2 regions of the Paraburkholderia sp. A1RI_3L genome follow, and region 2 is predicted to be linked to the other one. Evidence: predicted binding sites of a transcription regulator. Region 2 holds the regulator's gene; the other holds the start of a gene.

Region 1 (15,588 bases), on a different contig from region 2:
CTCGCACGTTGTCCGCGAAGCTATATGCGGTACGACGTGTTACGCAGGACCAGGGGGTGCGAACGGCCGGAACCGCTCTTTCGAACCGAGGTCGAATACCGTGATCACAATGGGCACAACGGTATTGCAATACCCGAAAAAAGGATCTGAAGATGAAATCTCTCTTGAGGCTGTTTCTGTTGCGCGCGCCCATCGGTGTTATCGAGCCCTCGGTGGCCAGTACGGCCGCTACGCCCGGCGAGGTGTTCGACCACTACGTGTCGGCCGTCCACCACGCCGACATGGACACCGTCCGTTCCCTTATCGCGCCGGATGTCGAGCGGTCCGATTTCATCGGCTGCACTCCGTCGATGGACAACCGGACCTGCCTCGCGCATTACATTGCTGTCACGGTGGTTGAGCCGAAGGCCAGGTTGACAGAGATTCAAAGATCTGTTGAGGGGGAGACCATCTCGGTCGATCTGGAGGTCCGCAGCCCGCTATACACGAAGGCGGGTGTCGAGCGGATAGTCGGGCGCGACATTCTTCGCGTGCATGGCGGCCTGATCCGGTCCTTCAGATTCGTGCCGGATTTTAGGGACGAGCCAACTGCTGTCTTTTTCGGTTCCCTGGGTATTGGACCGCGCGCTGCCCGTCCGGCCGCCAGGACCTGAAAGCACCTGAAACGCGCATCAAATCTTGGAACGGAAATTAGGCTAGCCTCAGCTGCGATGCACGCCAAGGACTCGGCACATCGAGTGCAGGCGGAACTCGCCGAGATGGGCTCGCATGAACGCGTACCTTGCCGTTATCCCTTTGCAAAGTACGCGCGGCTTTTTTTAGAATGTCGCGCTCCTCGGTCATGCGTTTGAGCTCTGCCTTCAGTCGCTGAACCTCGGCGCTCTGATCCGGCTTCGCCTTCCGCACGACGTCGGACCTGCCGAGCTTCAGTTTCCAGGCGTAAAGGCTGTGGGTCGTGATGCCCAGCCGCTGCGCCACATCCGCCACCGAATGACCCCGTTCGGTTACCTGTTTGACTGCCTCGATCTTGAACTCATCCGTGTACCGCTTGCCGCTCATGCTGACCTCCTCGGTTGCCATAAATTATGGCTCGAAGATGTCTACGAAAGGCTGGCCGGTCCAGCATCGACCCGGGCCTGTTAGTGCTTGCGCTGCTGTTGGTTGGCGTGCGTGAACGGGCGTTCCGAGAGGGGGAACAAACATAGGGAATTCCCTATATCGTGTGCAGAGGTCTGTACACGGGACCGGAGACGCGCTAACTCACTATGATTCGGCTAGCAAAGAACGCGCTCGTAGCGACGTAGATTCATTGTAAGTCATTGTTATTGTGATGAAAATTGCGATGTTTTGGGGCTTCTGCGACCAACCATCCGTTCAAACTTAAGCGAACAAAGTTCCAAGTTGAGTGAATCTCGACACCCGTCCCCCGTTCTTGAATTTGTCACCACCCGTCCATATAATTAGCACTCACCGCACGAGAGTGCTAACAACATCTCCGGCCTGGCTCTGCCAGGCCGGGTTTCTTGAGTGTCCTTCAAGTCTCGAAGAGAGGAGTTTGTATGAACCTTCGTCCTTTGCATGATCGCGTGATCGTCAAGCGTCTGGATCAGGAAACCAAGACCGCCTCGGGTATCGTGATTCCCGAAGCAGCTGCTGAAAAGCCGGATCAAGGCGAGATTCTGGCGATCGGCCCGGGCAAGCGCGATGACAAGGGCGCCCAGATCGCTCTCGACGTGAAGGTCGGCGATCGCGTCCTGTTCGGCAAGTACGCTGGCCAGACCGTCAAGGTGGACGGCCAGGAACTGCTCGTGATGCGCGAAGAAGACATCATGGCCGTGGTCAACAAGTAAGCCTGCACGGTCCATATTCACCAAAGAGATTCAAGGAGTTACAAGATGGCAGCTAAAGACGTCGTGTTCGGCGATTCCGCCCGTTCGAAGATGGTCGAAGGCGTGAACATTCTCGCCAATGCAGTGAAGGTCACGCTGGGTCCGAAGGGCCGCAACGTGGTGCTCGAGCGCAGCTTCGGCGGCCCGACGGTCACCAAGGACGGTGTGTCGGTCGCGAAGGAAATCGAGCTGAAGGACAAGCTGCAGAACATGGGCGCCCAGATGGTCAAGGAAGTGGCTTCCAAGACCAGCGACAACGCAGGTGACGGCACGACGACCGCTACCGTGCTGGCTCAGTCCATCGTTCGCGAAGGCATGAAGTACGTCGCATCGGGCATGAACCCGATGGACCTGAAGCGCGGCATCGACAAGGCCGTCGCGGCAGCTGTCGAAGAGCTGCGCAAGATCAGCAAGCCCTGCACGACCAGCAAGGAAATCGCTCAGGTCGGCGCGATCTCGGCTAACAGCGACACGTCGATCGGCGACCGCATCGCGGAAGCCATGGACAAGGTCGGCAAGGAAGGCGTGATCACGGTGGAAGACGGCAAGTCGCTCGCCGACGAGCTGGAAGTCGTGGAAGGCATGCAGTTCGACCGCGGCTACCTGTCGCCGTACTTCATCAACAACCCGGACAAGCAGGTCGCCGTCCTGGAAAGCCCGTTCGTGCTGCTGCACGACAAGAAGGTCTCGAACATCCGTGACCTGCTGCCGGTGCTGGAACAGGTTGCCAAGGCTGGCCGTCCGCTGCTGATCATCGCTGAAGACATCGAAGGCGAAGCGCTCGCAACGCTCGTGGTCAACAACATCCGCGGCATCCTGAAGACGGTGGCTGTCAAGGCTCCGGGCTTCGGTGACCGTCGCAAGGCGATGCTGGAAGACATCGCGATCCTGACCGGCGGCCAGGTGATCGCGGAAGAAACGGGTCTGTCGCTCGAGAAGGCAACGCTGGCCGAGCTGGGTCAGGCAAAGCGCATCGAAGTGGGCAAGGAAAACACGACGATCATCGACGGCGCTGGCGAAGCCCGCAACATCGAAGCGCGCGTCAAGCAGATTCGCACGCAGATCGAGGAAGCCACCTCGGACTACGACCGCGAGAAGCTGCAAGAGCGCGTCGCGAAGCTGGCTGGCGGCGTGGCCGTGATCAAGGTGGGTGCCGCGACCGAAGTCGAAATGAAGGAAAAGAAGGCACGCGTGGAAGACGCGCTGCACGCAACCCGCGCTGCCGTTGAAGAAGGTATCGTCCCGGGCGGCGGCGTTGCGCTGATCCGTGCACGTGCTGCGATCACCGCCCTGAAGGGTGTGAACCCCGATCAGGAAGCGGGCATCAAGATCGTGCTGCGCGCCATGGAAGAGCCGCTGCGTCAGATCGTCACGAACGGCGGCGAAGAAGCGAGCGTGGTGGTGGCAGCCGTGGCGCAAGGCCAGGGCAACTACGGCTACAACGCAGCGACCGGCGAGTACGGCGACCTGGTTGAAGCCGGCGTGGTCGATCCGACCAAGGTGACGCGCACCGCGCTGCAGAACGCCGCATCGGTTGCCGGCCTCCTGCTGACGACGGACGCAGCGGTTGCCGAACTGCCGAAGGAAGACGCTCCGATGGCCGGTGGCGGCATGCCCGGCGGCATGGGCGGCATGGGCATGGACATGTAATAACGGCGCAAGCCCGCATTACATGGAAGTGCCGGGGAGCTTCGGCTCTCCGCGTTGTCGAGACAAAACCCGCTTCGGCGGGTTTTGTCGTTTCTGACGCCTGCCAGCGTATCCGTTTGAGAAATATTCTGTAATGGACATATTTTTGAAGCGGCGACGGAAAACGTCTGCGCAAACGTTAAAGTACGGATGTAATACAACCGTAGGGTCTGCCGTGAACACGAACGATGATGGCTTGACAGCAGCCGCACCCCGGCCGGTCGTCTGGATGACAGGTCTGCCAGGCGCCGGGAAGACGACGATTGCACAGGCGTTGTTCGAGACGCTGCAGAACCTCAACGCGAAGGCTATCGTGCTCGACGGCGATACGCTGCGCGCAGGCATCTGCTCGGACCTCGGCTTTTCGGAAGCCGATCGCATCGAAAACATTCGCCGCATCGCGCATCTCGCGAAGCTCTTCCAGCGGGAAGGCTACGTCGTGATCGTGGCCACGATTTCGCCATTCGCCCAGCAGCGCGCGCTGGCGCGCTCCATCGTCGGTGACGGTTTCATCGAAACGTTCATCTCCGCACCGCCACAGCTTTGCGCCGAACGAGATCCGAAGGGGATGTACGCCCAGGCGCGCGAGGGCCGGATCCAGCAGTTCACCGGGGTGTCGTCGCCTTACGAGCCGCCGGTCGAGCCGGAACTCGTGATCGACACATCGGCGTGCCGCGTCGAAGGCGCGGTCGCCACGATCGTTCTTCGGCTGGGTAAGGGGGTGCGGGGTCGCCGCGAAGCAAAACGGGCCGCGTGCACCTGATTTTTCCCGCGGCGCAAAAGCGCCGACTGCGACTGCAGCAGTCAGTCAGCGTTCGCTCAAAACCGCTCCGAACGCCGCAAAACCGTTCTCAATGATGATGCCTGGCTTCGCCTGACGAGCCCGAGCCGGCCGCGTCGCCGGCCTTGGGCGTCTCTTCGTCGTCATTGCTGCGCGCCCAGAAGAAGCGATCGGGCAGATACGCACCCATCCCCGGCCGGAACGCACTGCGCGTGCTCTGATAGAGATACTCCTGAGCCTCGCGCACGGCTTCGGGCGGTTCCTGGCCGTTCGCAAGCAGCGCGGCGACGGCCGCGCCCAACGTATCCGTGAGCCCCATGATGCGCTGCGGACCGCGGTCCCAGGTGTCCTGGCGCAACTGCCCGTCTTCGCTGAAGAGCGTATTGACGAGCCGGTGCGAGCCCGTTTCCATCGAGAGAATGTACTCGCAGCCTTGCGAGAGCAGATGCGAGATCGCCGCGTCGAGACTCGGTGCCTCTGCGTCGCCGTCCGGTTGTGCGAGCGCGAGCAGCGTGGCGCTGTCCGCGATCAGCAGCGTGGTCTGCGGCGCAAGCAGGTCGGCAATGGCTTCGCGCAGTTCGTCGGCGGCGAGCACGTGTTCGTCGTCGAGCGTGAAGTCAGGCGCGAGGATGAGCGGAACGTCGTCGTAGTCGGCAACCACTTCCGCGATCGCGCTCACCACTTCGGCACGAGCCGCCGCGCCCACCTTGAATGCGGCGATCGGCATGTCTTCGAGCAGCATCCTCGCCTGGGTTGCGACCGTGTCCGGATCGAGCCCGGTCACCTCGTCACAACTGGCCGAGTCGCGCACCGTGTAGCCGGTCAACACCGTGACGCCGTGGCAACCCATGCTGGCGAGTGTCATCAGGTCCGCCTGGACGCCGGAGCCGCCAGTGGGATCGGAAAGGCCGAAGGTGAGGACGATCGGAGGGGTGTCGCTGGACATGAACGTAGGAGGGAAATGATTGGGAGGGCGCAAGGTTCGCACGCCATGCGGGCGGGGCTTGCGAATGGCTCAATTATGCGTCCCGCGGCCGCATTGCGGCTGGGTTTTTGCCTCGTTGCACGAACGATCGGTGCCACCCGCGCTTGTGGGCAACCGCGCCGGTCTCGCCCGGCACGGTGAAAAAAGGTACCATCATGGCTCCCGTTTTTCCGGTTATTTTTGGACTTTTCGACGCGGCATAAGAATGGAATATAGAAGCTGGATGTGCCTGATCTGCGGCTGGATCTACGACGAAGAAGCCGGATTGCCAGAAGAAGGTATTGCACCGGGCACGCGCTGGGAGGATGTCCCGATCAATTGGACCTGTCCCGAGTGCGGCGCGCGCAAGGAAGACTTCGAGATGGTTCAGATCTGATCCGGGCCACGCCTGCGGCCCGATATCGCGCGCGCCGTCGGCGTGACACGTGGGGCCTGGGCGCCGGACCCGGCACCGGCACGCAACGCGTTTGCCGCATCGCAAAGGGAGTTCGTCATCGTACCTGCGCGAGCCGATCCGTACCGGGCCACGCATGCCCGATCTGCGACGTGCCGGCCACGGGCAGGGGCGCGTCTGCGTGCGCTTGCGTGTAGAGGCAGGCACACGCCATCGTTTCGCTGCACTGCGTACGAATTCGTATCCGCGCGCGTTCCCGCCACCCTCTCATGACCTTCCAGCCGACCCTTCCCGCCACCTTCGACGCCTTGCCCAATCCGCGCGGTGGCGCCGTGCGTGCCGCTGAAACGGCGCTCGCCGACGCGCAGCGCGCCCTGGAGGCGGGAGGCGATTGCGCCGGGCCGCTCTTGCGCGCGGCGCATGCCTTGCGCGAAGCGGGCTGGCTGTCGGCTCACCGCTTCGTCGACACGCTGCTGCTCGTTTCGCCTCTGGCGCTGGCTGCGAACTCTGATGCCGCGAATCTCGACGAAGGCGGCGCGCCCCGCGTCGCGTCGGCTGCGCTCGGTGATTTCCGTGCGGCGCTCGCGCGTCACAACCTGCGTGAACTGTCGTGCTCGCCGGCGCTCTACGGCCGTCTGCATGCGATGTGCCAGGTGCTCGCGCCGCATACGCCCGGTTTCACCATCTCGTTCGAGGACTACGCGCTTGTTGCCCGGCCGGTGCCGCCCTCGACGATGCGGCCGCAGCCGGCGCAACGCATTGCCCACATGCGGGCCCGTTACGAGGCTGCGCTGCTGCCCGCGTTAAAGACGCAGACGGCGGGCAGCCGTGCCGCGGCCGCGTGGGCGGATGCGGCGTTCAACGAGATGGACGCGTGCCTCGCCGAACTCGCCGGCGCCGATCCCTACGACTTCTGGCGTCTCGCCTCGGCGTGCGGGCGGGCCTTGCGTGCGAGCCGCCACGCGACAGGTGAAGCGGACGCGCGACGTTTCTATGCGCGCTGCAACCTCGCGCTGGCCGACCAGGCGCGCGGCGTGCAGCTTGCCCCGCGCTCGCTGGTGCGGTCCACGCTCGCGCTGCTGTGGCGCGACTACGCGCTCTTCGGCGCTGCAGCTGAGGACGCCGACCACGTCGAACTGCTGCACGACTATGGCCTCACGGTGGACTGGCACGTGGCGGCAACCCAGGCGTCCGAAGCGCTGTGGGAAGAAGGGGCGTCCCAGCAGGCGGGTAGCGTGGCGGCACCGCGCGACGACAACCGGGAACTGGGGGTGCTCACCATCAGTGGCCAGGCGTATGAAGATTTTCTGCAGACGGCCGATGCGTCGATGACGGCGCTCAACGAGTACGCCCGCACCGCGAGCCGTCCGGAGAAGGCCGATCCCGGCGCGGCACTCCAGGCGGGCGATGCGGCGTACCGCGTCGGCGCGGCGGCCTGTGCGCTCGGGCTCGGTCACGTCGCGCTCATGGCCGATGCGCTAGGTCTCGCCTGGCGGCGCACGGCGTATGCGGGCGTGGCCACGCCGGCGGTGCGCTCGCATGTGGTGGTCGAAGCGCCGGACGTCCGCGCCCTCGAACAAGGCTGCGAAGCCTTGCGTGCCATGCTGCTCAAGACCGCTGCAGGCGTCGCGCCGCCGGACAGCAGCAGTGCGCTCTCTGCTCTCGCCCGTGCGATCGAGCAGGGCGGCGGCTGAACGCATGGAATGCGCGCATCGTCCATGCGGCAAGCATCCAGCACGCATGCGACGGGCACACGCGGCGAAAGCAGACGCTGAAACGGCCTTTGCAGCCCTGCGCGGCACAAGCCTCGCGAAGGGCTGTGCCTTGCACATTGAAAGCACACGCGCGTGATACAGTGAGCGTTAGATATTCCGTAAAAAAGGATCGTGCAGGCAGCGGAAAGTATCGCGGCCCCCAGCCATCGCGTGAGGCCGCGCAAGGCCGCAGACTGCGGCCCGGCTGCCGCCATCCCGCATCGTCTTTGCTAAAATTCGAACCATGTCCAAGAGTAACGATCGCATCAATCTGACCAACCAGTTCCTGATCGCCATGCCCAACATGGCCGATCCCACGTTTTCAGGAACGGTGGTCTACCTTTGCGATCACAGCGAGCGCGGTGCGCTCGGCCTCGTCATCAATCGTCCCACTGACATCGACCTGCAAGCGCTCTTCTCGCGCATCGATCTCAAGCTCGAGATCGAGCCGCTGCTGCATGTGCCCGTCTACTTCGGCGGCCCCGTGCAGACCGAGCGTGGCTTCGTGCTGCACGAGCCGCTGGAGGGCAAGAGCTACACGTCGACCATGCTGGTGCCGGGCGGCGGGCTGGAGATGACCACGTCCAAAGACGTGCTCGAGGCGGTCGCAAACGGCAAAGGTCCCGAGCGTTTTCTGCTCACGCTGGGTCATGCAGGCTGGGGCGCCGGCCAGCTCGAAGAGGAAATCTCGAAGAACGGCTGGCTCACGGTCGAGGCAGATCCGAAGATCGTCTTCGACGTGCCCGCCGAAGAGCGCTTCGAAGCAGCACTCGCGCTGCTCGGCATTTCTTCGACGATGCTTTCGGGCGAGGCGGGTCACGCATGAGCGTGGCGAGCGGCCGTGAGGCAACGCTGCTGGCGTTCGACTACGGCGAGAAGCGCATCGGCGTCGCGCTCGGCAACTCGCTTACGCGCAGTGCCAGGCCGCTCACCGTGCTCCCCAACCGCAACCGCGATTACCGCTTCGAGGCCATCGGCAAGCTGATCGCCGAGTGGAAGCCGGACGTCCTCGTGGTTGGTTTGCCCTCGCATCCGGACGGCACGCCGCACGCCATGACACAGCAGGCGAAGCGCTTCGGCAATCAGCTCAACGGACGCTTCAATCTGCCTGTCGTGTGGGTGGACGAGCGATATACGTCGGTAGACGCCGAAGCTCAGATTCGCGAGCGCGGCGGCGACACCGGGCAGCTCGATGCCGAAGCGGCCTCCATCATTCTCCAGCAGTATCTGGACGAACTTTCCGATCATCCGCTATGAGTTCCATTGACGCCGAGGCGCTCTACCGCAGCGTCCTCGAACAGATTCGTGCCGCGTATGGCGATCAACTGGGCCGTGCCGACGGCGCCGTGCTGGCCGGCATCTACAGCGGCGGCGCGTGGCTTGCCGAGCGCCTCGCGCGCGACCTCGGCGTGGCCGAATGGGGCGTCGTGAACGTGGCACTGCATCGCGACGACTACGCCAAGAAGGGACTGCACACGCAGGCGAGCCCCACGTCGCTGCCGTTCGAAGTGGACGATCGCCGCATCGTGCTCGTCGACGACGTGCTGTACACCGGCCGCACCGTGCGCGCGGCCATCAATGAGTTGTACGACTACGGCCGGCCTGCGGCCATCGAACTCGCCGTGCTGGCCGATCGCGGTGGCCGCGAGCTGCCCGTGGCCGCACGTTTCGTGGGCGGTGTGGTGGACGTGTCCGCCGACGCCACGCTCGTGCTCGCACATGGCGACGACGGCCGCTTCACGTTCCACACCGAACCGCGGCAGGCTTGAAGGCAACATGCGCATGCCGCCGTCGGCGTTCGCGCGCTTCATGATGCTCCGCGTGACGCGCATCATGAGCCCGGCGATCTGACGCCGGCCAGCGTGTACGTTTGCGCGCCGCGCGGGCAGGCATCTCGAAATACCCGTTTGAATCAGGCACATCATCCATGAACACCTCCACCGCGGCACCCGGAAATCCTGCGGACCCCAGCGGCACGGACGCTGCCGGCGACCGATTCCGCTACGGTTTCCTGAAGGGCAACCCGCAACTCACGAAGAACGGCGAACTCAAGCATCTGCTGACCATCGAAGGGCTGCCGCGCGCCATTGTCACGCACATTCTCGATACGGCCGCGCAGTTCGTGAGCGTGACCGACCGCGAGGTCAAGAAGGTGCCGCTGTTGCGCGGCAAGTCCGTGTTCAACCTGTTCTTCGAGAACTCCACGCGCACGCGCACCACGTTCGAGATCGCGGCCAAGCGTCTCTCGGCAGACGTCATCAACCTCAACATCAACGCGTCGTCCACGAGCAAGGGCGAGTCGCTGCTCGACACCATCAACAACCTTTCCGCGATGCACGCGGACATGTTCGTGGTGCGCCACGCGTCGAGCGGTGCGCCGTACCTGATCGCCGAGCACTGCGCGCCGCACGTGCACGTGATCAACGCCGGCGACGGCCGGCACGCGCACCCCACGCAGGGCCTGCTCGACATGTACACGATTCGCCACTACAAGCGCGATTTCACGCAACTGCGCGTGGCGATCGTGGGCGACATCCTGCACTCGCGCGTGGCACGCTCGGACATCCACGGGCTCACCACGCTCGGCGTGCCGGAAGTGCGCGCCATCGGTCCGCGCACGCTGCTGCCGGGCAATCTGGAGCAGATGGGCGTGCGCGTGTTCCACAACCTCGACGAGGGGCTGAAGGACGTCGACGTCATCATCATGCTGCGGCTGCAGAACGAGCGCATGAGCGGGGCGCTGCTGCCTTCCGCGCAGGAATACTTCAAGAGCTGGGGCCTCACGCCGGAGCGCCTTGCGCTTGCGCGGCCCGACGCCATCGTCATGCACCCCGGCCCGATGAATCGCGGCGTGGAAATCGATTCGCAGGTGGCCGACGGCCCGCAGTCGGTGATCCTCAACCAGGTGACGTTCGGCATCGCCGTGCGCATGGCGGTGATGGGCATCGTCGCGGGCAACAACGACTGAACTCCACACACGCATTTCGAGGCGACACCGCCACGATACCGCCAGGGCACGCATAACAAAGGCAGCGCATGAAGATTCATATTCAGGGCGGCACGGTCATCGATCCGGCAGCCGGCACCGAACAGCAGCAGGACGTATTCATCGCGGCGGGCAAGGTCGTCGCGCTCGGCAACGCGCCCGCCGACTTCCACGCGGCGAAGACCATCGACGCACGCGGCCTCGTGGTGGCCCCGGGTCTCGTCGATCTCTCGGCGCGGCTGCGCGAGCCCGGCTACGAGCACAAGGCCACGCTCGAATCGGAAATGGCCGCCGCGCTCGCAGGCGGCGTGACGAGCCTCGTGTGTCCGCCCGACACCGACCCGGTGCTCGACGAACCGGGCCTCGTGGAGATGCTCAAGTTCCGCGCGCGCAACCTCAACCAGGCGCACGTGTATCCGCTGGGTGCGCTCACGGTGGGCCTCAAGGGCCAGGTGATCACCGAGATGGTGGAGCTCACCGAGTCCGGCTGCGTGGCGTTCTCGCAGGCCGACCAGCCTATCGTCGATACGCAGGTCATGCTGCGTGCGCTGCAGTACGCGAGCACGTACGGCTACACCGCCTGGCTGCGTCCGCTCGACGCGTATCTCGCGAAGGGTGGCGTGGCGGCCAGCGGTGCGCTGGCGTCGCGGCTCGGTCTCTCGGGCGTACCGGTGTCCGCCGAGACCATCGCGCTGCACACCATTTTCGAACTCGTGCGGGTGACGGGTGCGCGCGTGCATCTGGCGCATATCTCGTCGGCGGCGGGCGTGAGCCTGATGCGCGCGGCCAAGGCCGAAGGGTTGCCCGTGACCTGCGACGTCACGATCAATCACGTGCATCTGATCGACATGGACATCGGCTACTTCGATTCGCAATTCCGGCTCGATCCGCCGCTGCGCCAGCAGCGCGATCGCGACGCGATTCGCGCGGGGCTGATCGACGGCACCATCGACGCGATTTGCTCCGACCACACGCCCGTGGACGACGACGAAAAGCTGCTGCCGTTCGCCGAAGCGACGCCCGGCTCGACAGGCCTCGAACTGTTGCTCTCGCTCACCGTGAAGTGGGCGAGCGAGGCCGGCGTGCCGCTCGCGAAGGCGCTCGACCGCATCACGGCTGGCGCGGCGGACGTGCTGAAACTGCCGGCCGGACGTATCGCCGTGGGCGACGTGGCCGACGTGTGCGTGTTCGATCCCGACACGCACTGGCGCGTGGACCCGCGCACGCTCAAGAGCCAGGGACACAACTCGCCGTTCCTCGGCTACGAGCTGCCGGCGCGCGTGCGCGCGACGATCGTCTCGGGGCACGTGGCGTTCGAGCAGCAACGCTGACCCAGCAGAATCGATTCGACGGCACTGAACATGAAGATCGCGTTTCGCAAGATCAGGATCGTGCTTCACCTCCTGCACGGCATGTGGACCGTCGCGACGCGCTTTTCGCGCGCCTCGGCCGAAACGCGCACGCAGCTGACGCGCGCCTGGTCGCTCAAGCTGCTGCGCCTCGCCGGCGTGCGGCTCGTCGTGCACAACGACGCCGCGCGGCTCGACGAAGGCGTGCTGGTGGTGAGCAACCACGTGTCGTGGATCGACATCTACGTGATCAACGCCTGGCGGCCTACGCCGTTTGTGTCCAAGGCGGAGATCCGCAACTGGCCGGTGGTGGGGTGGCTCGCGCACAAGCTCGACACGGTGTTCATCCACCGCGAGAAGCGCAGCGACGCGAAGCGCATCATGCACGAGCTGGCGTCGCGGCTCGACAGCGGCGCGCGCATGTGCGTATTTCCCGAAGGCACGACGTCGGACGGCCGCGGCGTGCTGCCGTTTCACTCGAACCTGTTCCAGGCGCCGGTGTCGGCGTCGCGGCCGGTGCAGCCCGTCTGTCTGATGTATGAGGAGGCGAACGGACGGCAGTCCGTGGCGCCTGCTTACATTGACGACGTATCGCTTGGCCAGTCGCTCGATGCATTGCTGCGCGCGGGTCCGCTCACGGCGCACGTCTATATCGGCGAGGCGCTCGCGCCGGGCGCGGACCGGCGTGCGCTTGCGGCCGAAGCCGAGGCTTCCGTGAAGCGGGCGCTGGAGGCATTGCAGGGCGGGGCAAGGGGAGCGACGGAGCGGGAGCAAACGACCGAGGCGCCCGACTCCGGGCAGGCTGCGCACGAGAGCGGGCCAGGCAGCGATACGCTGGCCGCGGGATGAGGCGGCGCGGGCCAATCGCGCCGCGTGCTGCAACTGATGAACAGGTATCTGGGAGTAGAGAAATTGGGCTTTCCTTCTGAGCAAACGGGCAGGCGCGTACTGATCACCGGGGCTCGCGGCTTCACCGGCGCGTATGTTCGCGACGAGTTGCAGCGTGCCGGGTATGAGGTCGTTGGCGCGGTCGGCCACACGCATACCGCCGAGGCGAACGAGCATGTGCTCGACATCACGTCGCTGGAGGCGTGCCGCCGCGTGATCGGCGAAGTGCGCCCCACGCACATCGTGCATCTGGCGGCGATCAGCTTTGTTGCACACGACGACGCGCTCGACATGTATCGCGTCAACGTGCTGGGCACGCTGAATCTCTTGCAGGCCTGTGTCGACGTGGGCGTGCAGCCCCAAAAGATTCTGATGGCAAGCAGCGCGAACGTGTACGGAAACGCGGCGGGCGTGGTCGATGAGAATGTGATGCCGGCGCCCGTGAACCACTACGCTGCAAGCAAGCTCGCGATGGAGCATCTCGTGCGCACGTGGTTCGACCGGTTGCCGATCGTCATGACCCGGCCCTTCAACTACACGGGCCGCGGCCAGGAAAGCCGCTTCCTTGTGCCGAAGATCGTCTCGCACTTCGTGCAGCGCAAGCCCTTCATCGAACTGGGCAATCTCGACGTGGCGCGCGATTTCTCCGATGTGCGCGTGGTGGCCGCGACTTACCGTGCGCTGCTCGAATCCGAGGCGGCGTGCGGGCAGACGGTCAACGTCTGTAGCGAACACGCGCGTACGTTGCACGAGGTTATCGACATGGTGCGCGAAGCCTCGGGTCACGATCTCGAGGTGCGCGTCAATCCGGCGTTCGTGAGGGCGAACGAGGTGAAGGTGCTCGTCGGGTCCGCGGCCCGGCTGCGCAGCCTCGTGCCCGACGTGAAGCCCATCGACTTCGCTGAAACGATCAAGTGGATGGTCGGCCCGGCGTAAGGGTGGGGTGGCTGGAGTGGGGCCGGCGCGCGGTCACTCGAACTCGGCGCGGCACCCCGAGCATTCCACCTGCACGACCGTCCTTGCGCCGGGTTCGTTCGTGAGACGTACTGCGGACAACTGGTTGCCCCAGACGCACCCGGTGTCGAGGCCGATCAGATTGTCCCGCATGGTGAGGCCCAGGGCGGCCCAATGACCGAAGACGACGGTCGTGTTGGCCGTTTTGCGGCCGGGAACGTCGAACCAGGGCAGGCATCCGGGCGGCGCGGCATCGAGCGGACCACTCGAGGTGAAATCCATCGCGCCGTCCGCAGTGCAAAAGCGTAGACGGGTCAGCGCGGCGCAGGTGATGCGCAGGCGGTCTATCCCTTTCAGGTCGGACGACCACCGGCTCGGCTTGTTGCCGTAAAGACCGGCGAGCGTTTCCTTCCAGTCCGGAGCGCGCAGCGCGCGCTGCAGGTCGTCGGCCAGTTCCAGTGTCAGGGCGACGTCCCATTGCGGCAGCACGCCCGCATGAACGAGCAACGTGCCGTTCTCGAAATGGGCGATGGGGCGATGGCGTATCCAGTGAAGCAGGTCCGCCGCATCCGGCGCGGCGAGAATTTCCGCGATCGTGTCGCCCTTCTTGATGTTGCGGATGCCCGCCGATACCGACAGCAGATGCAGATCGTGATTGCCGAGCACGGTAGTCGCGCGATCGCCCAGTTCGATGACGTCACGCAGCGTGGCAAGCGATTCGCGGCCGCGGTTGATGATGTCGCCGGCGAACCAGAGGGGCGTGTCGGGCGAAGGGGCAACCTTCTCGAGCAATTGCCGGAACTGGCTGCGGCAGCCTTGCAGATCACCGAAGGCGATGGGGCTGGGCGGCGGGGTGAGGTGAGAAGTCATTGGCCAGGGGAATTGAGCGGAAACGCACAAATACGGTCCGAAAAGGCACGCAGAATGCAGTCTGAGCGAGCGCTGGAGCGGGCCGGCAGCGTGACATAATAGCTTCTCCAGCGCAGTACCGTGGTTTCGCTGCCGCCTGTACCGTCGGACAGGCGAGGCAGTATCGATTCAGAGGAAATGGAATGATTCTGGTGACAGGCGGTGCGGGCTTCATTGGCGCCAATTTCGTGCTCGACTGGCTGCGCGATGGCAACGAGCCGGTCGTAAACGTCGACAAACTGACCTACGCGGGCAACGCCGAAACGCTTGCGCCGCTGTCGTCGGATGAACGGCACGTGTTCGTGCGCGAAGACATCTGCGACCGTGCGGCAATGGATGCGCTCTTTTCGACGTACAAGCCACGCGCCGTCGTTCACTTCGCTGCCGAAAGCCACGTGGACCGCTCCATTCACGGTCCGGGCGAATTCGTTCAGACCAACGTGGTGGGAACGTTCACGCTGCTCGAAGCGGCACGTGCCTACTGGGGCGGCCTCAGCGACGGCGAAAGGGATTCGTTCCGTTTTCTGCACGTGTCCACGGACGAAGTATTCGGCTCCCTCGGGCCTGCCGATGCGGCGTTCAGCGAAGTCACGGCATACGCGCCCAATAGCCCGTACTCGGCGAGCAAGGCGGCGTCCGATCACTTCGTGCGGGCCTACCACCACACCTACGGCCTGCCGACGCTGACCACCAACTGCTCCAACAACTACGGTCCTTACCAGTTTCCCGAAAAACTCATTCCGCTCACCCTCATCAACGCGCTGGCGGGCAAACGCCTGCCGGTTTATGGCGACGGCTCCAACGTGCGCGACTGGCTTTATGTCGGCGATCATTGCGCAGCCATCCGTACCGTGCTTGCACGGGGAACGCCGGGCGAGACGTACAACATCGGCGGATGGAACGAGAAGAAGAACATCGAGGTCGTGCGCACGATCTGCGGTTTGCTCGACGAGTTGCGGCCGGCGGGCGAAGGCGCCCGATACGAATCGCAGATCGAGTTCGTCAAGGAC
Region 2 (15,588 bases):
ATAGCGACTCGCACAACGACATCCCGCTGCTCGAAAAAGTCACCGACCCGATCGCGACCAACCCTGACGACACGCTGCGCGCTCACGCGCAGTCCAAGGGCTGGCGCATTCTCGACCTCTTCCAACCCTCGTGATCAAGAAACTCATCCGCAAGCTGTTCGGTCAGGACACGGCCGCCGCGGCCGGCTCGTCCGATGCCGACGCCGATCTACAGTCCGGCTCGCCGCCCGGCTCACATTCAGGTTCGCGCACGGCCGACGAAGCGGCGCAAGACGGCTCGAAGGCGCGTCGCCGCCCTGCTCGCAAGACCGGCAAAGCGGCGGCTACGGCGGGCGATCCGGATGCACCGGTCATCCTCTCGGCGGACGTTCACGGCATTAACCCCTCGCTGATTTCCCGCAACGCGGTGCGCGTGACCGAAGGCCTGCAGCAGGCGGGATTCCGCGCGTTCATCGTGGGCGGCGCCGTGCGCGACCTGCTGCTCGGCATCGCGCCGAAGGATTTCGACGTCGCCACCGACGCCACGCCGGACCAGGTTCAGCGCCTCTTTCGCCGCGCGCGCCTGATCGGCCGGCGCTTCCAGATCGTCCACGTGCAGTTCGGCCAGGAGATCATCGAAGTCTCCACGTTCCGCGCGCTCGTCGATCCGCCTCCGCCCTCGCTCGAAGAAGGCGTCAGTGCCGAAGTGCCGCCGAAGCGTTATCGCCGCGACGAACTCGACCGCCGCACGCACGCCGTGGACGCGAGCGGCCGCGTGCTGCGCGACAACGTGTGGGGCGAGCAGCACGAAGACGCCACACGACGCGACTTCACGATCAACGCGATGTACTACGACCCGGCCACGCAGACCGTGCTCGACTATCACAACGGGATGGCCGACATGCGCGCGCGGTTGCTGCGCATGATCGGCGACCCGGCCACGCGCTATCGCGAAGACCCGGTGCGGATGCTGCGCGTGGTGCGCTTTGCCGCGAAGCTCGGCTTCGAGATCGAGGACCACACGCGTGCGCCCATCCAGGAACTCGCCGATCTCATCAACAATGTGCCTGCCGCGCGTCTGTTCGACGAAATGCTGAAGCTGCTGCTCTCGGGCCACGCGCTCGCGTGCCTGCAGCGGCTGCGCAGGGAAGGCTTGCATCACGGCCTGCTGCCGCTTCTCGACGTCGTGCTCGAACAGCCGCAAGGCGAGAAGTTCATCACGCTCGCGCTTTCCAGCACCGACGCCCGCGTGCGCACCGGCAAGCCGGTCTCCCCGGGCTTCCTGTTCGCCACGCTCCTGTGGCACGACGTGCAGCAGCGCTACCAGCAGTACACGGCCGCGGGCGACTATCCGGTGCCCGCGCTGCACCGCGCGATGGACGACGTGATCGACGCGCAAACCGAGAAGCTCGCCATCCATCGCCGCTTCTCGTCGGACATGCGCGAAATCTGGGGCTTGCAGTTGCGCCTCGAAAAACATTCGGGCCGCAGCGCGCTGAAGCTGCTGGAACACCAAAGATTTAGAGCGGGGTATGATTTCCTCCTGTTACGCTGCGAGTCAGGCGAGCTGGACGAAGCCGTGGGCGCGTGGTGGACGGAGTTCATCGAAGGAGACGCGGCTGCGCGCGAAGCATTGCTCGCGCAAGGCGGGAAGGACCGGACGCCCAGAAAACGACGGCGGCGCGGTGGCGCCAGAAACCGCAAGACGGGCGACGGAGTGGAGGACGGCACAGCAGCGGGCCCGCACGCATCCGGCGAGGTGAGCCACAACGGCGCACACGAGGATTGATCGGGCTGGCGCTTTCGCCGTCAAACGAAAGTCGCAGGAAGTGATGCCATGACGGTAGCCTGGCTAGGGCTCGGCGCGAATCTCGGGGACGCGCGCCAGACCTTGAAAGACGCGGTGGTGTGCCTTGCACAGCAGCACACCATCACCGTGCTCGCGAAGTCGAGCCTGTATCGCACCGCCCCGATCGACGCGGGCGGCGACGACTATTACAACTGCGTCGTGAAGCTCGACACGACGCTGCCGGTGCGGCATCTGCTGGCGCTGTGTCACCGCGTCGAAAGCCATTTCGGCCGGGAGCGTCCCTTTCGCAACGCACCGCGCACGCTCGATCTCGACATTCTGCTTTACGGCGACCACGTCATCGAAGAGCCCGATCTGATCGTCCCGCATCCGCGACTCATCGAACGCGCCTTCGCGCTGGTGCCGCTCATCGAACTGGAACCCGACCTCATCATTCCGCAGCACGGACGCGCCAACGCGTTCCTCACGGCCGTCGCGGGCCAGCGCATCGAGAAGGTGAAGCCGCTGTGCCAGTGCCTAGCCGGCACGGCCGCAGCCGACCTGGACAGGAACCCGGGCGCAGACGCGGATTTCGCCGCAGGCGAAGGCAACGGCAAGATGAAGCGGGGCGGCTGCCGATGACCGCGCCGCCGCTCACGGTCACGGCCCCCGAACTGCGCCCGCCGGTGCGGTACCTCGCAATCGAAGGCCCGATTGGCGCCGGCAAGACTTCGCTCGCCATGCGGCTTGCGCAGCGCTGGTCGATGCAGACCTGCTTCGAGCGCCCGCAGGACAATGCCTTTCTGGATCGCTTCTATCGCGACAACACGCGGTACGCCCTGCCCACGCAACTCCAGTTCGCGTTGCAGCGCATGGAAGAAGCGCAAGCGATCGCGTCGACGCTGGCCCAGGGCGGGACGCTCGTTACCGACTTCATCACCCAGAAGAACGACGTCTTCGGTCGCCTCACGCTGCCTGACGACGAGTGGCAGCTCTACCGCGCCATCGCGGCGCGGCTCACAGCAAGCGCGCCCGACCCCGACCTTGTCGTCTACCTGCAGGCCAGCCCCGAGGTGCTGTTCTCACGCATCCAGAAACGCGCCATTCCAATGGAGCAGCAGATTTCCGACGCGTATCTGCGTGGGCTCTCTGACGCCTACAACCAGTTCTTCTATCACTACGACCGAGCGCCCGTACTCACGGTGAACGTCGAACATCTGAATCCGCTCGATTCCGAGGCGGACCTCGCGCTCGTCGTCGAGCGGATCGAAACGATGCGCGGCCGCAAGGAATTCTTCGTCAAGGGCACGGCGCGCTAGATCGCGCGTACCCTCCCCCCCCTTTTCAAACGGACTGTCTGATGACCTATTTGCAGGAAGCGAGCCGGCCGGCCGTGACCGTTCCGAAACTGCAGGCCATGCGCGAGGCTGGCGAGAAGATCGCCATGCTGACGTGCTACGACGCAAGCTTCGCGGCGCTGCTGGACCGTGCAGGCGTGGACGTGCTGCTCATCGGCGATTCGCTCGGCAACGTGCTGCAAGGACACACCACCACGCTGCCCGTCACGCTCGAGGACATCGCGTATCACACCGCCTGCGTGGCGCGCGCACAGCCCTCGGCACTGATCGTCGCCGACATGCCGTTCGGCAGCTACGGCACGCCTACCGCCGCGTTCGAGAGCGCCGTGCAGCTGATGCGGGCCGGCGCGCAGATGGTGAAGCTGGAAGGCGGCGAATGGCTGGGCGAAACGGTGCGTTTTCTGATCGATCGGTCGGTGCCGGTGTGCGCGCACGTGGGCCTCACGCCGCAGTCGGTGCACGCGTTCGGGGGCTTCAAGGTGCAGGGCAAGACCGAAGCGGGCGCGAACCAGCTGCTGCGCGACTCGCTCGCCATGCAGGACGCGGGCGCGCAACTCATCGTGATGGAAGCAGTCCCCACGCTGCTCGCCGCAGACGTGACGAAGCAACTGCGCATTCCCACCATCGGCATCGGCGCGGGCGCGCAGTGCTCGGGCCAGGTGCTGGTGCTGCACGACATGCTGGGCGTATTCCCCGGCAAGCGGCCGCGCTTCGTGAAGGATTTCATGCAAGGGCAGCCGGGCATCGCCGCAGCCGTGGATGCTTACGTGCGCGCCGTGAAGGACGGATCGTTCCCGGGGCCCGAGCATTCGTTCTGATTGGGGTAAGGCCGGCGCAGGCGGCCTCGATACGGCGGTGGCTACTCTGCTGTGTTGCGTTGCCGCTTGCTTGCCCACCCACGGGCGCCTCGCGGCTCGGTCTGCGACGGTGGGGTGAGCGTCACGCCTTGCGTGGCGCTCCGGTCACGATCTGCGCCGGCAACGCGCCGCGCAGGGCGTTGCAGAGGATCAGCGCTTCGGCACGCAATACGTCTTCGCGGGTCAACACCCGCTCTGCGGCGTTCATCGACGCATCGGCCAGCAGCACGCCGCGCATCACGCCCGGCAGGACGCCTGAGGAGAGCGGCGGCGTCCACCACCGTCCATAGAGCTTCACGAACACATTCGACCGACCGCCTTCCGTCAACTCGCCGCGCTCGTTGAAGAACAGCATGTCGAAGGCACCGTTCGGCTCGGCCTCGTGCCACGCGCGATCGTATTCGGCGCGGCGCGTGGTCTTGTGGAGCAACAGCAGGTCGGCTGCGTGCGTGAGCGCAAAGCCATGGTCGGGCGCGAGCATGACGCCGACCGTTTTCGTCGCGAGCGGGGAAAGCGGCGCGGCCGTGACGTGCACCGTGCCCGCCTTGTCGAGCGCGAGCCGCATGCGATGCGGCGTCGCGGGCGCTAACTGCTCGCACTGTGCCTGCAGACGCGCGCGCACGTGGGCCTCGTCGTAGCCAAACCCAAGCTGCGCAGCGCTGCGGGCGAGCCGCGCGAGATGGCGGTCCAGATGCCGCACGCCGTCCTCGCGCGTGGCGAACATCGTTTCGAAGAGCTGGAAGCCCGGATCGGCCTCGGTCAGGAAGCGCGCTTTCAGCCGGCACTCCGCGCGTTCATCGGCGGCCACGCTGTCGAGCACGATGCCGGCGCCAATGCCCAGCGTGCCGCGACGCAGACCGGCTGCGTTTGCGTTCGCAAGCGTAAGCGTGCGGATCGCGACCGACATGCAGAAGTCGCCGCATGCCTCAGCGACTCCCGTCCCACTCGCCGGCGCATCGAGCCAGCCGATGGCGCCCGTATAGAGCCCGCGCGGCGTGCTTTCGAGCGTGTCGATCAACTCCATCGTGCGATGCTTGGGCGCACCCGTAATGGAGCCGCACGGAAACAGCGCACGCAGCACACCGGCAAATGACACGCCCTCGCGCAGACGCGCGGTCACGGTCGAGGTCATCTGCCACACGGATCGGTAGGGCTCCACGGAGAACAACGCCGGCACACTCACCGATCCCGTTTGCGCAATGCGCGAAAGATCGTTGCGCAGCAGATCCACGATCATCACGTTTTCGGCGCGGTTTTTGGGGTCGCTCGCGAGAAAACGGGCGCCGTGTTCGTCTTCGTGCGGATCGGCCGAACGCGGCGCGGTGCCCTTCATGGGACGCGCACGCAGCGTGTCCCCGGCCTTTTCGACGAAGAGTTCGGGCGAGCACGACAACACCCAGCGGTCCTGCGGCAACGCGACCAATGCGCCGTAGCGCACAGGCTGCTGCGCGCGCAGCCGCCGGTACAGCCCGAGCGGCGAGCCGAATACGTCGAATGTCAGCCGGTAGGTATAGTTGACCTGGTAGGAGTCGCCAGCCCGCAGCGCTTCGTGGATGGCGGCGATGGCCTGATGGAACTGCGCATCGTCCACGCTTTCGCGCACATTCGCGGTACCGGCAATCGACGGTTCAGCGGCACCGCCATCGCGTTCTGCGAGCCACGCGTCGGCTTCGTCGCGCGAAAGCCGCTCGCAGCGCTCGAACAACAAAAAACGCAGCGCGGCATCGCCACGCTGCGTCGATTTCGATTTCAGCTGGAGGTTGCGGCCAAACTCGTAGTCCGCGAGCACGACAGCGTGAAGGCCGGCGCGCGTGTCGGCAACCACGGCAGCGCACAGTTCATCGAGCGCCGCCGGGTCTGTTGTCGCGCGCTCGTGCACGAAGCCCGTGTACAGGCGGCTCGTGCGGTGCGCGCCCGTCGAGTCGCAGTCGTCGAGCAGCGCGAACGCCGCGCCGCGGTCTTCATCGGTCATAGCGCCGCCAGCCGGGGCTACCCGTCAGTCAAAGAAGCTCTTCACCCGGTCGAACCAGCTTTTGCTCTGGGGACTGTGCCGCGCGCCCCCCTCGACGAGCGACTTCTCGAACTGTTGCAACAGTTCGCGTTGCTGGTCCGTGAGCTTGACCGGCGTTTCGACCTGCACGTGCACGTACAGATCGCCGGCAATGCTCGAGCGCAGTCCCTTGATACCCTTGCCACGCAGCCGGAACGTCTTGCCCGACTGGGTGCCCTCGGGCACCGTGAAACTCGCGCGGCCCGCGAGCGTAGGCACCTCGATCTCGCCGCCCAGCGCCGCGGTGGTGAACGGAATCGGCATCTGACAATGCAGGTCGTCGCCATCGCGCTCGAACACCGGGTGCGCCTTGATATGAATCTCGACGTACAGGTCGCCCGACGGTCCACCGTTGATGCCCGGCTCGCCGTTACCGGCCGAGCGGATGCGCATGCCGTCGTCGATACCAGCCGGAATCTTCACTTCCAGCGTGCGCGTTTCTTTTACCTTGCCGGCGCCATGACAGTGCGTGCACGGATCGGGGATGTAGGAGCCCGTACCGTGGCACTTCGGGCAGGTCTGCTGGATGCTGAAGAAGCCCTGCGACATGCGCACCGCGCCCGAACCGTTACAGGTGGGGCAGGTTTCGGGCTTGGTGCCCGGCTTTGCGCCCGAGCCGTGACAGACCTCGCACGAGATCCAGCCCGGCACGCGGATCTGCGTGTCGTAGCCGTGCGCCGCCTGCTCGAGCGTAATTTCCATGCTGTAGCGCAGATCGGCGCCGCGATAGACCTGCGGGCCCGCGCGACCGCGCCCGCCACCCGCGGCGGCCTGGCCGAAGATGTCGCCGAAGATGTCGCCGAACGCGTCCGCGAAACCGCCGAAGCCTTGCGCGCCCGCACCCGCCATGTTCGGATCGACGCCCGCGTGCCCGTACTGGTCGTACGCCGCGCGCTTTTGCGAGTCCGAGAGCATTTCATAGGCTTCCTTCACTTCCTTGAATTGCTCTTCCGCTTCCTTGTTGCCCGGATTGCGGTCGGGGTGATGCTTCATCGCGAGCTTGCGATAAGCCTTCTTGATTTCGTCGTCGCTCGCATTCTTCGCGACGCCCAGAACCTCGTAGTAATCCCGTTTCGCCATATCGGTTCAACACCAGCCGTGCGCATCGCCGCACGGCCGCTCCTTGTGATTGCTGGAGTCTCGCGACCCGTCCTGCCGCCTCTTCGTGGCACGGCGCGGCCGGCATTGCAGTGCCCGCCACGCCGTTCCGAGAACGGCGTCCAGAAAACAAATGTGCCCGGGGAGCCGAAAGGCTCGCCAGGCGCTTGCAATACCGTACGCATTCGCTGCTGTGGCGACGCGCCGGCTATCCTGCTGCCGTGCCGCGCACCTTGCGGTGCGCGGCATCACGGATCGTTACTTGAACCCGGCGGCCTTAGTCCTTCTTCACTTCCTTGAAGTCGGCGTCGACCACGTCGTCCGCCTGCTGGCTCGCGCCCGCCGATGCCCCGGCCGAAGCGCCCGCAGCACCGGCTGCTGCGCCTGCCGCGCCCTGGGCGGCCTGCATGTCGGCGTACATCTTTTCGCCGAGTTTCTGCGAAGCCGTAGCCAGCGCCTCGATTTTGCCTTCGAGCGCCGCCTTGTCAGTCGACGCGTTCTTCAGCGTGTCTTCCAGGTCCTTCAGCGCAGCTTCAATCTTGCCCTTCTCGTCTGCTTCGAGCTTGTCGCCGTATTCGGTCAGCGCCTTCTTCGTGCTGTGGACGAGCGCGTCGCCCTGATTGCGCGCATCGGCCAGCTCGCGCAGCTTGTGATCTTCTTCGGCGTTCGCCTCGGCGTCCTTCACCATCTTTTCGATCTCGGCTTCCGAGAGACCCGAGTTCGCCTTGATGGTGATCTTGTTTTCCTTCCCGGTCGCCTTGTCCTTCGCTCCGACGTGCAGGATGCCGTTCGCGTCGATGTCGAAGGTCACTTCGATCTGCGGCAGGCCGCGCGGTGCGGGCGGAATGCCTTCCAGATTGAACTCGCCCAGCAGCTTGTTACCCGCCGCCATTTCGCGTTCGCCCTGATACACCTTGATCGTCACGGCCGACTGGTTGTCGTCCGCGGTCGAATACACCTGCGAGTGCTTCGTCGGGATCGTGGTGTTCTTGTTGATCATCTTCGTCATCACGCCGCCCAGCGTCTCGATACCGAGCGACAGCGGCGTCACGTCGAGCAGCAGCACGTCCTTGCGGTCACCCGAGAGCACCTGGCCCTGAATCGCGGCGCCCACGGCCACGGCTTCATCCGGGTTCACGTCGCGACGCGGTTCCTTGCCGAAGAACTCCTTGACCTTCTCCTGCACCTTCGGCATACGCGTCTGGCCGCCGACCAGGATCACGTCATCGATTTCGCCGACCTTCACGCCTGCGTCCTTGATCGCGATACGGCACGGTTCGATGGTGCGCTCGATCAGGTCTTCGACCAGCGCCTCCAGCTTGGCGCGCGTGATCTTGAGATTCAGGTGCTTCGGACCCGAGGCGTCAGCCGTGATGTACGGCAGGTTGATTTCGGTCTGCTGCGACGACGAGAGTTCGATCTTCGCCTTTTCAGCCGCTTCCTTCAGGCGTTGCAGCGCGAGCACATCTTTCGAGAGGTCGACGCCCTGCTCCTTCTTGAACTCGCCGATGATGTAATCGATGATGCGCTGGTCGAAGTCTTCACCGCCCAGGAACGTATCGCCGTTCGTCGAGAGCACTTCGAACTGCTTTTCGCCGTCCACGTCTGCGATCTCGATGATCGAGATGTCGAACGTACCGCCGCCCAGGTCGAACACCGCGATCTTGCGGTCGCCCTTCTCGGACTTGTCGAGACCGAACGCGAGCGCCGCTGCCGTCGGCTCGTTGATGATGCGCTTGACTTCCAGGCCCGCGATGCGGCCCGCATCCTTGGTGGCCTGGCGCTGGCTATCGTTGAAGTATGCGGGAACCGTGATCACGGCTTCCGTGACCGGCTCGCCGAGGTAGTCTTCAGCGGTCTTCTTCATCTTGCGCAGCACTTCGGCGGAAACCTGCGACGGCGCGAGATTCTGGCCGTGAGCTTCCACCCAGGCGTCGCCGTTGTCGTGCTTGACGATCTTGTAGGGCATCAGGTTGATGTCCTTCTGCACTTCCTTCTCGTCGAAGCGGCGGCCGATCAGGCGCTTGACCGCGTACAGCGTGTTCCGCGGGTTGGTGACCGACTGACGCTTGGCCGGCGCACCCACCAGCACTTCGTTCTCGTCGAGGTAAGCGATGATCGACGGCGTGGTACGCGCGCCTTCCGAATTCTCGATCACCTTGACCTGGTTACCTTCCATCAGCGCCACGCAAGAGTTCGTGGTACCGAGGTCGATGCCGATGATTTTGCCCATTTTTACTAATCTCCTGATTTCGATCGCTGTTGCTGGCTGCCCTGTTGCGCTTCCTGTCGCGAGGCAGCCGGCCTTCAATCCTTCACTGCACCCAAGGTAAGTGCCGCCGCATCGTTTTCAAGACCTCAAAGGCGATGCGGTCTTTAATTTTTCTCAATCGCCAGCGCCACCGCGGCGCCCACCGGATGCCAGCCCGCCTGATACCGGCTCGCCGGCCGCAGGTTCTTCACCGGCGGCGCGGATTTTCTCATTTTTCGCGCGACCCGCAGATACCACCGCTTCGAACTGCCCTGGCACGTGGCAGCCGGTCGCGCGGTCAGGCTCCATGGCCCGGTAAACGAAGCCCCAAGGCCGGTACGCCTTGCAGCACGAAGCGACGACCGCTCTTCATGATTTCGCGGCGATGCAGCCGTGGCCCGAGGCAACGGAACCAGCGAGCGGGTCACGTGCCGCGGCAAATGCCGCGCCCGGCTTCCCGGCTCTCGGCCCTGGCATGCCGAAGGCAGCCAAAGCCGGGAATCGAAGGTCATGCACGCTTGCGGCAGAAACGTTCCGGTCCCGTGGCTCGCGCTGCTTACTTCGGCTGCGCCACCGTCACGAGCGCCGGACGCAGTACGCGGTCCGCGATCGTATAGCCCTTCTGCAGCACCGAGACGACAGTGTTCGCCTCCTGGTCGGCCGGCACCATCGAAATGGCCTGGTGCCGGTGCGGATCGAACTTCTCGCCCACCGGATTGATGGCCACCACGCGCCCTTTCTCCAGTGCGCCCGTCAGCTGCCGCAGCGTGAGCTCGACGCCTTCACGCACCTTGGCGATGTCGTCGGACTCGTGCGTCGTGGCCGCTTCGAGGCTATCCACCACGGGCAACAGGTGTTCGGCGAAGCTCTCGATTGCGAACTTGTGAGCCTTCGCGACGTCTTCCTGAGCGCGGCGCCGTACGTTTTCCGTTTCGGCCTTCGCGCGCAGGAAGCTTTCCTGAAGTTCGACGATCTTCGCCTGCGCTTCAGCAAGCGCAGCCTCGGCCCCAGTTGCCGCGTTTTCGGCAGCCGGCTGCGGGCTCTGATCCGCTCCCGCCACGGCCGCCTCACGAGCGGCGTCTTCGGGCGTCGTCGGGTTCTGGCTCGTCGGGTTCTCTTGCGTGTTTTCCATGTCGCTGAAAGTCGTCAAAAATAAATGCCTGAATAAATGTGTGGCCCTTCCGCACGCAGTCATGCGGTTGCGGAAAAGCAACAACCCATTCGCTCACAGGCGGTGCACATGGGGGCCGAATTGGCGATTTCAAGGTCACCAGCCTCACTTTTTGCACCGCCTCCGTGCCATCGAAACGCACGGTAACAACCATTACTTCGGCGCCCGCAGATTGAGATTGAGCGGCCTCGGGCGCTGACCTACACTGCAACTCATGCGCTCGCAGGACACGTTTACCCTGATGTCGGCGCAGCAATGCCGCCCGTCAGAGGGTTGCCTGTCTTCGGCCCCTTTCCGACCTGATCCGACCTGAATGACCGAGGGGAGTACCGTGAAACTGACCTTCGCAATATCGGTGGTCGCGCTGGTACTCATCGCGGGGACCACCACCATCTGCATGTCCGGGGCCGTCACGGAGAACACGACGGAGTACGGCGTCGTTCACGCAACGATCGAGTCGTTCTTCAATCCCCACCTGAAAGTTTGTCGATAGTCCGGCGGTCCCGCTTCGTAGGCCGGCCGTGCAGCGCCGCGGCCGGTTCGCGAAACGTTTTGCGCCGCTCCAGTTCCTGCATGCGCCTCGCACGGCCGTCGTCCGTCTCCGCATAAAGCGTTTGCGCCACGCTGGCCGGCCCGCGGACGTCACAAATTCCCCGTACCTCGACCTGCCAGACGACCCGCTCGATGTCGATGTCGATCAGGTCGCCGACGCGGACGTCCTTCGACGCCTTCACCGGCGCACCGTCGATCCGCACCCGGCCCTTCGCCACGGCATCGGCGGCAAGCGAGCGCGTCTTGAAGAAGCGTGCAGCCCACAGCCACTTGTCCACACGCGTCCGAGCGGACGGATCAGTCGAAATCTTGTCTTTCATACGGGGAATTCAAGTTCTGCCGCACGGCAACGATGGCCGCTATTGCAGGAGGCTACGGCTGGCACCGGCCGAACTTCCGGTAAAGCATGCCTCATGCCGCTACGCCTGCCGGTACGGCGGCTTGCACCGACCAACCCTGAAGGTTTTGCGCCACGATTTCGCCGAGCGCCGCAATCCATGCCGGCGCTGCGTTGAGGCAAGGGATCCGGTGAAACGCCTTGCCGCCGGCGTGGAGAAACTCGTCACGCCCTTCGATGCCGATCTCTTCGATCGTTTCCAGGCAGTCAGCTGTAAAGCCGGGGCAAAACACGTCAACCCGCTTCACACCGGCCGAACCGAGCTCCTTCAGCGTGGGAGCAGTGTAAGGCTGAAGCCATTCCGCCCGACCAAATCGCGACTGGAACGTGACGAGGCACTCCACCGGCTGAAGACCGAGTGCATGCATCAGGAGGCTCGCGGTCTGCTGGCATTGGTCATGATAAGGGTCGCCGAGGTCCATGGTGCGCTTCGGCACACCGTGAAAGCTCAGCACCAGCCGGTCGCCAGCAGCGAAATCGGGCCGCCCGTGTGCGTTCCAGTAGTGATGAATCTGCGCGGAAAGCGCGCTGATATAGGCCGGATGATCACAGTAATGACGAACCGTGCGAATTTCCGGCTGGTTGCGCATGCGGCGCAGTGCGGTGAATGCGTCGTCGAAGGCGGTGGCAGTGGTGGACGACGAATACTGCGGATACATGGGCATCAGCAGAATCCGTTCGACGCCCGCGAGCTTGAGCTGGTTCAGCACAGCCGGAATGCCGGGCGTGCCGTAGCGCATCGCGTAGTCCACGATCACGGCATAGTCGTTGACGTGCAGCAGTTGCCGCAGCCCCTCCACCTGCTTCTCCGTGAAAACGCGTAACGGCGAGCCCTCCGGCATCCACACCGAAGCGTACTTCTTTGCAGACGCCGAACCCCGGAATGGCAGGATCAACACGCGCAGGATCACCTGCCAGACCAACGCGGGAATCTCGACCACGCGCGGGTCCGAGAGGAACTGCGCGAGGTAGCGACGCACGGCGCGCGGCGTGGGCGCGTCCGGGGTGCCGAGGTTGATGAGCAGCACCGCAACGCGATGAGACGCGGCAGACTGCGAAGGCCGCTCGAGATCGAAGCGCATAGGCGAGAAGGTCTGCCGCGTGGCGCGGAGATCCGGTTGGAAAGTTTTCATTATAGCCAGCGGCCCCTGTGGGGACACCCCGCCATCCGGCCGATGGCGCGCCGCACGGGCATCGCGGATGATGGGATCTATGCGCTTATTGCTGGCTGAGCGCGGTGGAGAGCAGGCGGGCGGTGATGTCGACGATCGGAATCACGCGGTTATAGGCCATGCGCGTAGGACCGATCACGCCGAGCGTGCCCACGATCTTGCCGTTCACCTCATACGGCGCGGTCACGACGCTCATCTCCTCGATAGGGACGAGATTGGATTCGCCGCCGATGAAAATCTGCACGCCCTGCGCATGGCTGGAAACGTCGAGCAACTGAAGGAGGCTGGTCTTTTGGTCGAATACGTCGAAAAGCTTGCGCAGACGGGCCATGTCCGAGGAGAGGTCAGCCACCTCGAGCAGGTTGCGCTCACCCGAAATCACCACGGTTTCGCCGGGTTCGACTTCGTCGGTACTCGCGGTCACCGCGGCATGCATGAGAGCCGTCATGTCGCCGCGCAACTGGTCGATTTCCTCGCGCAGCCGGCGGCGCACCTCGTCGAACGAGAGTCCCGCGAAGTGTGCGTTGATGTAATTGGACGCTTCAATGAGTTCGGACGGCGAAAAGTCCCGCTGCGTAGCCATGATGCGGTTCTGAACGTCACCCTCCGGCGTCACGATGATGAGCAGGATGCGCTTGTCGGACAGGCGCATGAATTCCACCTGCTTGAAGACGTGACTGCGCCGCGGCGTGAGTATGACGCCCGCGAACTGCGAGAGATTCGACAGCACGCTCGCCGCGGCGGCAATCACCTTTTGGGGTTCGCCGGGCTTCAGGGTGGTTTTCACCGCGCGCGTGACAGCTTCTTCGTCTCCGGCTGGCTCTACGGTGAGCATGGTGTCCACGAACAGGCGGTAGCCGCGCGGCGTCGGTATGCGGCCCGCGGAGGTGTGCGGGCTGGCGACGAGGCCGAGCTCCTCGAGATCCGACATCACGTTGCGAATGGTCGCTGGGCTGAGTTCGAGGCCAGAGAACCGCGACAACGTGCGCGAGCCGACCGGCTGCCCCTCGGCGATGTATCGCTCGATCAGCGTTTTGAGGAGGGTTTGTGCGCGGGGATCTAGCATGACGCGAAATTTTAGCTCAACGCCATGTCGCCCGGGAGCCGGCGCACGTGCGCACGCCCGGCGTTGCGGCACGTCCGCGCACCTGCCGCGGGTGCACTGGCTGCGTTGCGCTCGCTCTGAGAGCGCCCGCAACGCTTGGCCAAAGGCATTGCCTCCACATCGACATGACTTCTTGCCCTGTCATCAACACATCACCATTCTAGCGATAATCGTGCAAGGCCCGGCGGCCCCGTCACACCGCGTGCTGCAGGCCCTGTCGCGGCGGCTGCGCACGGTTCTTTTCGCGACCTGACTATGGTGTAATGCCGGCATGCAGATCAATAGCCAGTTCAAGACCGTGGCGCTCGTCGGGCGCAGCAACACGCCCGGCATTGCCGAGCCGCTGACGGCGCTCGCCTCGTGCATCGCGAAACGGGGTTTCGACGTGGTGTTCGAGGCCGAGACGGCACAGGATATCGGGGCAACCGGCTATACGGCACTGCGCCCGGCGGAAATCGGCGCGCGCGCCGACGTGGCGGTGGTGCTCGGCGGCGACGGCACCATGCTCGGCATCGGACGGCAGCTCGCGCCGTACCGCACGCCGCTCATCGGCGTCAACATTGGGCGGCTCGGCTTCATTACCGACATTCCGCTCACCGACATGCAGGAAGTCGTGCCGCAAATGCTCTGCGGCAGCTTCGAGCGCGAGGAGCGCACGCTGCTGGAGGCGCGCATCACGCGCGACGGCGATCCCATCTATCACGCCATCGCCTTCAACGACGTGGTGGTGAACCGCAGCGGCTTTTCAGGCATGGCCGAACTGCGCGTACACGTGGATGGCCGCTTCATGTACAACCAGCGCTCAGACGGCCTGATCGTCGCCACGCCGACTGGTTCGACAGCCTACGCGCTGTCGTCGTCGGGGCCGATCCTGCATCCGCAGCTGCAGGGCATCGTGCTCGTGCCCATCGCGCCGCACGCGCTCTCGAACCGCCCTATCGTGCTGCCCGACAGCTGCAAAGTGAGCATCCAGATCGTCGCGGGCCGGGACGTCAACGTCAATTTCGACATGCAGTCGTTCACGGCGCTGCAACTGAACGACACCATCGAGGTGCGCCGCTCGCGCCATACGGTGCCGATCCTGCATCCCGTGGGCTACAGCCACTACGCTACGCTGCGCCAGAAGCTGCACTGGAACGAACATCCGTCGCTCGAGGACAACTCGCTGTACTGACTCCACACGCAGAAGCCAGAACCCAGACCATGCTCCGCCACCTTTCGATACGCGACTTCGTCATCGTCGCCGCGCTCGATCTCGAGTTCAACAGCGGCTTCACGGTTTTCTCGGGCGAGACCGGCGCCGGCAAGTCCATTCTCATCGACGCGCTCGCGCTCACGCTCGGCGCCCGCGCCGACGCGAGCGTCGTGCGCACCGGCGAAACGCGCGCCGACATCACCGCCGAATTCGACGCCCACCCGCTCGTCGCACGCTGGCTCGACGACCAGGCGTTTGCCGCCGAAGGCGACGAAGGCGAGGGCGGCACGGTGCTGCTGCGCCGCGTGGTCGATGCCAGCGGTCGCTCGCGCGCCTTCATCAACGGCACACCGGCTACGCTCACGCAACTGCGTGAAGTAGGCGAAATGCTCGTGGACATCCACGGTCAGCACGCGCACCAGTTGTTGATGCGTCCCGACGCGCAACGCGAGCTGTTCGACACGCACTCCGGGCTCGCCGATCTGGCCGCCGCAACAGGCCGCGCCTGGCGCACCTGGCGCGACGCATCGAATGCGGTCGAAACGGCCCAGACGCGCGACCGCGAACTGCAACTGGAACGCGAGCGCCTCGCCTGGCAACTCGCCGAGCTGGAC

Evidence for each region. Region 2 encodes HrcA, which represses chaperone genes, less so after heat shock. Its sites were predicted from a motif close to TTAGCACTCNNNNNNNNNGAGTGCTAA; they were not measured.
Region 1: the regulator HrcA is predicted to act here: its motif matches at 1,461-1,487, upstream of groES (co-chaperone GroES).

The regions. Positions count from the first base shown of each region.
Region 1 covers NZ_JARCHA010000006.1:387,305-402,892, reverse strand. The annotation lists partial or broken gene PXJ20_RS19145 (reverse transcriptase N-terminal domain-containing protein) at 1-71, shown strand, start outside; gene PXJ20_RS19140 (hypothetical protein) at 153-653, shown strand; partial or broken gene PXJ20_RS19135 (transposase) at 705-1,059, opposite strand; gene groES (co-chaperone GroES) at 1,560-1,850, shown strand; gene groL (chaperonin GroEL) at 1,896-3,539, shown strand; gene cysC (adenylyl-sulfate kinase) at 3,754-4,341, shown strand; gene PXJ20_RS19115 (hydroxymethylpyrimidine/phosphomethylpyrimidine kinase) at 4,430-5,305, opposite strand; gene PXJ20_RS19110 (rubredoxin) at 5,550-5,720, shown strand; gene PXJ20_RS19105 (hypothetical protein) at 6,008-7,432, shown strand; gene PXJ20_RS19100 (YqgE/AlgH family protein) at 7,737-8,318, shown strand; gene ruvX (Holliday junction resolvase RuvX) at 8,315-8,749, shown strand; gene pyrR (bifunctional pyr operon transcriptional regulator/uracil phosphoribosyltransferase PyrR) at 8,746-9,261, shown strand; gene PXJ20_RS19085 (aspartate carbamoyltransferase catalytic subunit) at 9,420-10,460, shown strand; gene PXJ20_RS19080 (dihydroorotase) at 10,529-11,809, shown strand; gene PXJ20_RS19075 (lysophospholipid acyltransferase family protein) at 11,840-12,676, shown strand; gene PXJ20_RS19070 (NAD-dependent epimerase/dehydratase family protein) at 12,713-13,651, shown strand; gene PXJ20_RS19065 (symmetrical bis(5'-nucleosyl)-tetraphosphatase) at 13,685-14,539, opposite strand; gene rfbB (dTDP-glucose 4,6-dehydratase) at 14,722-15,588, shown strand, end outside.
Region 2 covers NZ_JARCHA010000002.1:641,444-657,031, forward strand. The annotation lists gene PXJ20_RS09015 (HAD family hydrolase) at 1-134, shown strand, start outside; gene pcnB (polynucleotide adenylyltransferase PcnB) at 131-1,768, shown strand; gene folK (2-amino-4-hydroxy-6-hydroxymethyldihydropteridine diphosphokinase) at 1,817-2,410, shown strand; gene PXJ20_RS09030 (deoxynucleoside kinase) at 2,407-3,087, shown strand; gene panB (3-methyl-2-oxobutanoate hydroxymethyltransferase) at 3,129-3,944, shown strand; gene pabB (aminodeoxychorismate synthase component I) at 4,066-5,955, opposite strand; gene dnaJ (molecular chaperone DnaJ) at 5,980-7,113, opposite strand; gene dnaK (molecular chaperone DnaK) at 7,409-9,364, opposite strand; gene grpE (nucleotide exchange factor GrpE) at 9,939-10,514, opposite strand; gene PXJ20_RS09060 (hypothetical protein) at 10,885-11,046, shown strand; gene PXJ20_RS09065 (RNA-binding S4 domain-containing protein) at 11,018-11,425, opposite strand; gene hemH (ferrochelatase) at 11,517-12,584, opposite strand; gene hrcA (heat-inducible transcriptional repressor HrcA) at 12,721-13,740, opposite strand; gene PXJ20_RS09080 (NAD kinase) at 14,051-14,953, shown strand; gene recN (DNA repair protein RecN) at 14,983-15,588, shown strand, end outside.